4 regions of the Acinetobacter sp. WU_MDCI_Abxc222 genome follow, and region 4 is predicted to be linked to each of the others. Evidence: predicted binding sites of a transcription regulator. Region 4 holds the regulator's gene; each other region holds the start of a gene.
The links. Region 4 encodes PhoB, which activates phosphate uptake and scavenging genes when phosphate is short. Its sites were predicted from a motif close to TGTCATNAANCTGTCATAA; they were not measured.
Positions count from the first base shown of each region.

Region 1 (2,212 bases), on a different contig from region 4:
CTGATCTTCTGGTAAGTTCTTTAACTCCCAAGCGATTACAGCTTGCATACAAGTCTCACGTTGCTCTTTAGTTAAAACAACGCCGTTTGGCCATTTACCAATTTCTACTGCTGTTTTTAACCGCTCCACAATTTCAGGGTTTAAAACAGATAGCATTTGTTCAATATTCATGATTCATCTCTTTGAAAAGATTCAAAATCTTGGTTCCAACCAAGTTTGGTACGGCAGGCCATATAGAAATCATAACCTGGTGGATGCAATAAACTTAGTTTAAATGGGTGTTTACGGATGTGTAAACTGTCTCCAACATTGAGCGAGACACTATGTTGTCCATCTGCACTCACCATTGGTAACACCCGATTTTCGCGAATAACAATTTTAATTTCGCTTTGACCACCGACTACGATGGGACGTGATGACAATGTATGGGGATGCATTGGAACTAATGCAATAGCATCCATACTTGGATGTAAAATTGGGCCACCACCTGACAATGCATAAGCCGTTGATCCGGTTGGAGTCGAAACAATTAAACCATCACTATGTTGGCGGTAAACATATTGACCATCAATATTAAGCTCGAAGTCAATCATGTGTACCGATTTACCCGAGTGCAAAACCACATCATTTAAGGCAATAGCGTCATAAATGACTTCACCATTTGTTCGTACTTCCATTTCAAGCAAGAAACGACGGTCAAGCTGGAAATGCCCTTGAAGTACTTGGTCAAGTTTGAAAATGGCTTCTGAAGGTTTGATATCAGTTAAAAAACCTAACCGCCCACGGTTGATGCCAATAACAGGCGTATTGTAGCGAACTAAAGCTCTAGCAGCGTGAAGTAAAGAACCGTCACCTCCAACAACTATGACTAAATCAGCAACTTCACCCAATAAATGACGACTTACTATTTGTGCATGATCATAAGGCACTAATTCAGCAGTTTCCTGATCAAAAATGGGGTTTAAGCCTAGGTTCAACAAATGATCATGAATTAAACATAGTGTTTCTACTACTGATGATTTATCTGGTCGACCGATTAACCCGACGTTTCTGAAGGACTTATGTGAAATTTGCACGAATGAGTAAGCTCCGCTGCGATACTTGGCTATAATAACATTAACCTGATTAATTTAAAAAAACATAACAACAAGATGCTGTAAAATTCAATCTAAGTTTTCCAATTATTCACAGTTTTATCATTGCAAATTGATGACAAGCTATCGCATCATTACAGGCATTGTTAGGGTTTTATCTCATTTTTATGAAGTTTGAACGTGGTATCGGTTTCTTTGCACTAATTTTTTCCATTTTGGTCATTGGTGCTTTTATTGCTCTTAGTATCTATCTGATTCGTTTAGATAATATTATCCGTGAAAAATTTGAAGGACAACGGTGGGATATTCCCGCCAAAGTGTTTGCACGACCTTTGGAAATTTATAATAACGCGCCTATTACCCAAGCAAATTTCACTCAAGAATTAAAACTCTTGGGTTACAAAACTTCAAGTAATTATGACAAGTCTGGAACCTATGTTACTCAGGGTAGCAACATGTATATCCATACACGTGGTTTTGATTACGGTGACAGTGTTGAACCCGAACAAGTACTAGAGTTAAGTTTTGCAAATGATCAGGTTGCTGAAGTTCGAAGTACAAAACCTTCTTCAACTGGTGTTGCACGACTAGAGCCACTTCTGATTGGCGGGATCTACCCTCAACATAATGAAGACCGTGTTCTCATTAAACTGAATAATGTCCCTAAACCACTTATTGAAGCTTTAATTTCAACAGAAGACCGTAATTTCTATCATCATCACGGTATTTCAATTCGTGGTACTGCCCGTGCATTAGTGAGTAATATCACAGGTGGTAAACGTCAAGGTGGTTCAACCCTGACTCAGCAATTAGTTAAAAACTTCTACCTCACACCTGAACGTACACTCAAACGTAAAGTTAATGAAGCATTAATGGCTTTACTCATTGAACTGCATTACAGCAAAGATGAGATTTTAGAAGCCTACTTAAATGAAGTAAATCTAGGCCAAAATGGTAACTACTCAATTAATGGCTATGGTTTGGCTTCTCAATTTTATTTTGGTTTACCTTTACGTGAGCTTAGCGTTGCACAGCAAGCTTATTTAGTTGGTTTAGTGCAAGGCCCTTCTTTGTATAACCCTTGGAAAAATCCTGAAGGTGCAAAAAAACGCCGCGAT
Region 1 is NZ_JAHPVG010000002.1:377,660-379,871, reverse strand. It holds gene KTJ10_RS05740 (YeaC family protein) at 1-171, opposite strand, end outside; gene KTJ10_RS05735 (NAD(+) kinase) at 168-1,076, opposite strand; gene mrcB (penicillin-binding protein 1B) at 1,262-2,212, shown strand, end outside.
Region 1: the regulator PhoB is predicted to act here: its motif matches at 1,197-1,215, upstream of KTJ10_RS05735 (NAD(+) kinase).

Region 2 (2,212 bases), on a different contig from region 4:
GAATCTGGTAAGTGGTTTCTTAAAGTAAGCTACAAAGTAAAAAAAGCCGATATAAAAATATCGGCTTTTTAAAACTGAATAATAAAATAAAAGGGCGTTAGCCCTTTTATTTTAGATTTGAATCAAACTTAACTCATTAGAAGTTATATTCGATACCAGTACCTACAACAGTTTGTTTGTCGTCTTCTTTAATCCAGTCGCGTTTTTGTTGAGCAACGATACCGTAGAAGCGAGCTTGTTTGTTGATTTGGTAATCAAGACCTAAACCGTATAAGTCAATTTTACGATCTTGTTTACCGCTTACTTGTGTTTCAGCAGAAGCATATTCTGCTTTCACTTTAAGTTTAGTGTTTGGAATTTTATAAGCAGCTGTTACTGCATATGCTTCTTCTTCTAAACCTTTGTAGTTTGTATAGGTATCTGTAGTTTTATCAACGCCATCTACACGCGTAGTTTTTGACGTTTTATAAGCAGTCAAGTCATCAGTAGGTTCAGCATGTTGCCATAAAGCGCCAATTACAAAACCTGATTTAGCAATGTCATAAGAACCAGTTACACGGTAAGCATCTGTATAGACATCTTTCAGACCGTAAGCAGCATATTTACCTTTAATACCAAAGTCACCAGCTGCAGCAATTGCTAAACCAAGGTCTTTGTTTTCGTAGCCAAGCGCAGTTGACACAGAGTCAAAGCTATCGTTTTTGCTGTCTTTACCAGTTTCACCTTGTTTATTATCAGAGGTGCTTTCACCAGTTTGAGCCATGATATTGAATGTTAAACCTGCTAATAACTTAGGGTCTAATTCAAAACCGATCACGTTGTCTAAACGGTTTTCACCGTACATGATATTAGTAATATCTAAACGTGTATCGTCATTAAAGATGTCTTGGTTACCACCAGCAGCAGTTTTGAAGTAAGAATCATACTTACCTACTTTTAATGTACCAACACCTTCAGTTTTTAAACCGATAAAACGGTTACGAGCACTAAGGTCAGTATCAGAACCTGAACCATCAGTAGAAATTGCCCATTCAGCTAAATAAACAGCAGATAATTTGTCAGTTAATTTCTCTTCGCCTTTTACCCCAATACGAGAAGAGTTTGAGTTAATTTCGGTAACGTCACTTTTTCCATCGAAATTTTTATTATCAACTTGGTTAATAGAAACATTTAGTTTGCCATACAAAGTTGGCGCTGCTTGCACCGCGTTTATGCTCAAAGTTGCAACTGCGGCAGCGAGTAGCAATTTCTTCATTGAGATTTCTCCAAAAGTATTTAAAAATGGCGTATGCCTAGCTAACTATTTATTTTGTAGTTGACTGATGTACAAAAAGTTACAAAAGCTCACCAACTTGCTATGCAGTATCGACAAATTTTGTGACAGAGAAGTGAAGAATAAATGACAGTTTTATGACGTTTAAAATTTAGTAATAAATTAGTTTCTTTGCATTTTTTATAGTTTTTAGACGAAAAAAAGCGGAGTCTAAACTCCGCTTTAACCATTTAAAAATCAAAGAGCTGCTTTAATTTTTTCAGCTAATTCTTTAATTTTTTCTTGATCTCCTAATTCAACAGCATGGCGTCCAAGATGATGCACATTTGTTGGAATTAGGTGAAAATGAACATGTGGAACAGTTTGTCCTGCTGCTGCTCCAGAAAGTTGCATCAATACAATACCTTCCAAATTGAGCGCTTTTTCCATTGCCTTAGCAATTTTCTGAACAATTTGTATGGTATATGCAGCTGCTTCAGCAGGTAAGTCTAGCAGTGTTACAGCAGGCGTTTTTGGAATAACTAATGTATGACCATCGGCTTGAGGCATAATATCCATAAAAGCTAGAACTTGATCATCTTCATATACTTTTATCGCTGGAAGTTCTCCACGTAAAATTTTTGCGAAGATATTTTGATCATCATATGCCATGTATTATTCCTTTAAAATCATTTACATTTCAATTCTTTTTGACGTTCTTTAATAGCGTCTAGACGTTGTTGCTCTTTGTCAGAAAACTTTGGTTTTGTCGTATGACAGTTTTCATTACCATATTTTTCTTTTGCATCAGGATCTTTAAAACAAAAGCCTTTTGATGCATAAATCAAATTGTAATCGTCTTGCAATTTCTGACATTCTTGCTCAGGTGTTGCAGCTTGTACACCTACACTAGCAATGCTTACCATGCCAGTAAAGACTGCAACCATAAATTTATTCATG
Region 2 is NZ_JAHPVG010000001.1:187,212-189,423, reverse strand. It holds gene KTJ10_RS00905 (YidB family protein) at 1-28, shown strand, start outside; gene KTJ10_RS00900 (porin) at 137-1,255, opposite strand; gene KTJ10_RS00895 (HIT family protein) at 1,511-1,924, opposite strand; gene KTJ10_RS00890 (YARHG domain-containing protein) at 1,942-2,211, opposite strand.
Region 2: the regulator PhoB is predicted to act here: its motif matches at 1,398-1,416, upstream of KTJ10_RS00900 (porin).

Region 3 (2,212 bases), on a different contig from region 4:
TGACGTACAGAGTTCCAGAATGCTTCTGCAGTTTGACCTGTTAAGGTACGACCCGATGCATCGGTAATGGTCCCTGAAATCATAATTGGTAATTCGCGACCAATTTGTTTAAAGACTTCTTTAACCGCAAAAATCGCAGCTTTACAGTTTAATGTGTCAAATACGGTTTCAATCAAAATGATATCTGCACCGCCTTCAATCAGCGCATGAGTCGCTTCAATATAGTTTTCTTTTAGCTCATCAAAGGTAATGTTACGAAAGGCAGGGTCATTTACATTAGGTGAAATTGAACAAGTACGTGATGTTGGCCCAAGCACGCCTGCAACAAAACGCGGTTTATCTGGAGTCGAATACTTCTCACACGCTGCTTTGGCCAAACGTGCTGCTTCACGGTTAATCTCTGGAACAAGATCTTCCATGTGGTAATCCGACATAGAAACACGTGTGCCGTTAAAGCTGTTGGTTTCAATAATGTCTGCACCAGCATCAAGATAAGCTTCATGAATACCTTGAATGATTTGAGGTTGTGTCAGAACTAGAAGGTCATTGTTACCTTTTAAGTCATGTGCCCAATCGGCAAAACGCTCACCACGGTAGTCAGCTTCTTCCAATTTATGGCGCTGGATCATAGTTCCCATTGCACCATCAATAATCAGAATGCGTTTAGCAAGAAGCGCTTTTAGGGTGGCAAGCGTAGACATAGAAAACCCCGATCTTTTATATGAATTTAAAAATGCGGCGCTATTGTAACAGAATAGTTGCGCAATTGATGACCTATAACGATCCATCATTCACTGTAATAGATTCATTAAAAAACGGCTTTTATGACAAATGAAGACTGTTTTTTCATCAAATATTCATAAAATGATCATGATATTGAAATATTTCATCTCCAATATCCGGTTTTATGACAGTTGTGGTGTTTAAAAAGTAGTCGTTCAGGTAATTTTTTAGATATTTTTGCTTCAAAAATCGTCATAAAATAGATGGGTGGGGATTTATGTAAATTATTGTATTTAAATAAAAAAATAAAAATCATAGAGGAAAGGTGCATCAAATGAGGTCAAAATGTGAAAAATTGACTTCATCAGGCGCCGCTTTGTCATATAATTGTCATAATTTAATTTAAGAATACAGAGGATTTTTTTATCCTCTTACCGTCTGCATGAATTCTAATCTACCCCCTGTTTCGGATTCAAAACTTGCGGCAAACCTGCAAGTCAAATCGACGAATGTACATGTCCCGACACCTAAATTTTTTATGCCGGTGTTTCTGACGATTATTGTTGCAACACTTATTTATATTGGATTTCAGGTGAGTGCGGATTTAGCGCATGTACCACCTTTGAGTCTTTATTCAGTTATTCTTTTATCAACTGCACTCTTGATTGCTTTAGGCTTTGAGTTTGTAAATGGCTTCCACGATACTGCAAATGCAGTGGCAACAGTGATTTACACCAATGCTTTACCAGCACCAGTTGCAGTCATGTGGGCTGGTTTTTGTAATTTCCTTGGGGTAATGGTTGCAAGCGGCGCAGTCGCTTACGGCATTATTGCATTGCTGCCTGTTGAACTGATCATGAATATGGGTAGCGGTGCAGGTTTCGCAATGGTTTTTGCATTGTTGCTCGCTGCAATTCTTTGGAATCTTGGTACATGGTTCTTAGGAATTCCTGCGTCTAGCTCTCATACTTTGATTGGTTCAATCTTGGGTGTGGGCATTATGAACCATCTATTGAGTGCATCGACTGGCGTAACGACCAGTGGTGTTGATATGGATCAGGTGATTAAAGTCGGTAAGGCATTATTATTTTCACCTTTAATTGGTTTCGCTTTTGCAGCGATTGTATTCTTGTTGGTTAAAACTATTTTTAAACGCCAAGTAGAATTATTCCAACCACCGGAAGGTAATAAACCACCACCAGCAATCATTCGTGCAATTTTGATCTTTACCTGTACAGGTGTAAGTTTTGCACATGGTTCTAATGACGGTCAAAAGGGTATGGGACTCATCATGCTGATTTTGGTTGGTCTGGTACCATTGGCTTATTCATTAAATAAAAATCTTGATACACAACAAGTTCAATCATTCCATCAGCTTTCTTCTCAAACTGCCGTATTGTTGAAGCAAAATCAGCCAGAATTAACTGATGAAAAAGCACGTGTTATTCTGACTAAATATATTCAAACTAAACAGCAAACTCCAGAAGTC
Region 3 is NZ_JAHPVG010000005.1:139,980-142,191, reverse strand. It holds gene metH (methionine synthase) at 1-701, opposite strand, end outside; gene KTJ10_RS09935 (inorganic phosphate transporter) at 1,166-2,212, shown strand, end outside.
Region 3: the regulator PhoB is predicted to act here: its motif matches at 1,101-1,119, upstream of KTJ10_RS09935 (inorganic phosphate transporter).

Region 4 (2,212 bases):
CGGTAAAAGATGTTTGCCAAGAGGCAAAACTCACAGAACGTTATTTTTATGAATCATTTAAGAAAAGTGAAGATTTATTCCAAACCATCTTTTTAAAAATGATTGAAGAATTACAGCAAAATCTGATGCAAGCCGTGATTAAAGCTGCACCCGATCCAGAAAAAATGGTGGATGCTGGTTTAAGAGCACTGCTGACGACCTTAAAAGACGACCCAAGATTAGCTCGTATTATCTATGTCGATGCCGTTTTGGTACAAGAGTTACATAATCAGGCCACCATTCAAGAAACACTTGCGCAATTTGATCGCATGATTCAAGCCTTTGTTATGCTGACCATGCCGCAAATTCAACACCATGAAAATGAGCTCTCTTTAATCGCAACTGGCTTAAATGGATATGTCACTCAAATTGCGATTCGATGGGTCATGGGAGGGTTTGAACAGTCGCTTGAGCAGGTTTTAACCGCATGCCGTATCGTTTTCTTATCTTTATTAGCGCAAGTTTCAAAATAATATTAAAGTTTTTTGACAGCCATAAATGTGCAAAACGAGTTAAGTGATTAAAGTTATAAGCTATTGAATAATTTTAAGAAAATTAAATTCTTCATGTCACAATTTGGTCATAGCTTTGCCTTAGTTTTGTCACAAATTATTGCTAAATTTAATTTTATAGACTTTTCTGCAATGAAATTGTCATAATTAATCTTTGTAATAAGCCTGTCATAACTACAAAACGGTTCACCGTTAAATCTATAGGATATTGCGCTGTGAAAGATGACTATATTTTAATTGTCGATGATGAGCTTCCTATTCGCGAAATGATCCATACGTCTTTGGACATGGCAGGCTTTCAGTGTTTACAGGCAGAAGATGCCAAACAAGCTCATCAAATTATCGTCGACCAACGTCCGGCGCTTATCTTGCTTGATTGGATGTTACCTGGAGGCGTAAGTGGTGTCGATTTATGTCGCCGCTTAAAACGAGATGAAAACCTAGCAGAAATTCCGGTCATTATGTTGACTGCTCGCGGAGAAGAAGACCACAAAGTACAAGGTCTTGACGCAGGTGCAGATGACTACATGACTAAGCCTTTTTCAACACGTGAACTGGTTTCACGTATTAAGGCAGTTCTGCGTCGTGCTAATGCATTAAGTGGTGAAAAAACCATTGATGCCAATGGCTTAATTCTTGATCCTGTAAGCCAGCGTGTTAGCTTTGGCAACAGCATTTTAGATATGGGCCCAACTGAATATCGCTTACTTGCATTTTTTATGACCCATCCAGAGCGTGCATATACACGTGCCCAGTTGCTCGATCAGGTGTGGGGCGGTAATGTATATATCGAAGACCGCACTATCGATGTGCACATTCGCCGTTTGCGTAAAGTTTTAGAACCTTTTGGTGTAGACCGATTTGTTCAGACTGTGCGTGGAACTGGCTACCGTTTCTCAACACGTGCAGATTTAGCCGCAGGTTAACCAAGATTTATGTATGAACCCTACCCCGTCCCCGAACAGGTACGTGAACAAAAACTTTCCCGCTACAGTAGTTTATGGACGTTTGCCAAACAAGATTTACGGCTCTTATTATTTTTTCTAATTATTGCCGGTTTAGTCGGTTTAGGCCTTGGGTATTTCTGGAGCTGTATTTTTATCGCCTTTGTGGTGTTTTTTACACTCCAGTTGCGTTCTTTATATCTGGTCAATGACTGGATTGCCAATAAACCTTATGATGTGCCTCCAAATCTTAACGGGATTTGGGGTGCATTATTATTTAATGTTTACCGTGCTCAGCGTCAGGAACGAATTGTTCAGGCCGAAATGGTCGGTTTAATTGACCGAGCGCAATCTTCCTTAGTTGCCCTTGCTGAGGCCGTAGTTCTAATTGATGACCAACATCAAATCGAATGGTGGAACCCTGCTGCTGAACGTTTATTAGGGATTAGTCCACTTGACCGTGGCCGAAACCTCTTAACGATTTTACGTCAGCCGACCTTTATTGAATATTTTAACAATATTGATCAGGCACCCGATGGGATTAAGCTTCACTCAAATTTTGATGATGACCGTTATGTACAGGTTAAGCTCACTCGATTTGGTGGAGAAAGTCGTTTATTGGTGGCTTACGACGTGACTCGTATGCATAACCTTGAGCAAATGCGCAAAGACTTTGTCGATAATATTTCGCATGAGCTTCGTACCCCATTAACCGTA
Region 4 is NZ_JAHPVG010000006.1:92,844-95,055, reverse strand. It holds gene KTJ10_RS10990 (TetR/AcrR family transcriptional regulator) at 1-512, shown strand, start outside; gene phoB (phosphate regulon transcriptional regulator PhoB) at 767-1,477, shown strand; gene phoR (phosphate regulon sensor histidine kinase PhoR) at 1,487-2,212, shown strand, end outside.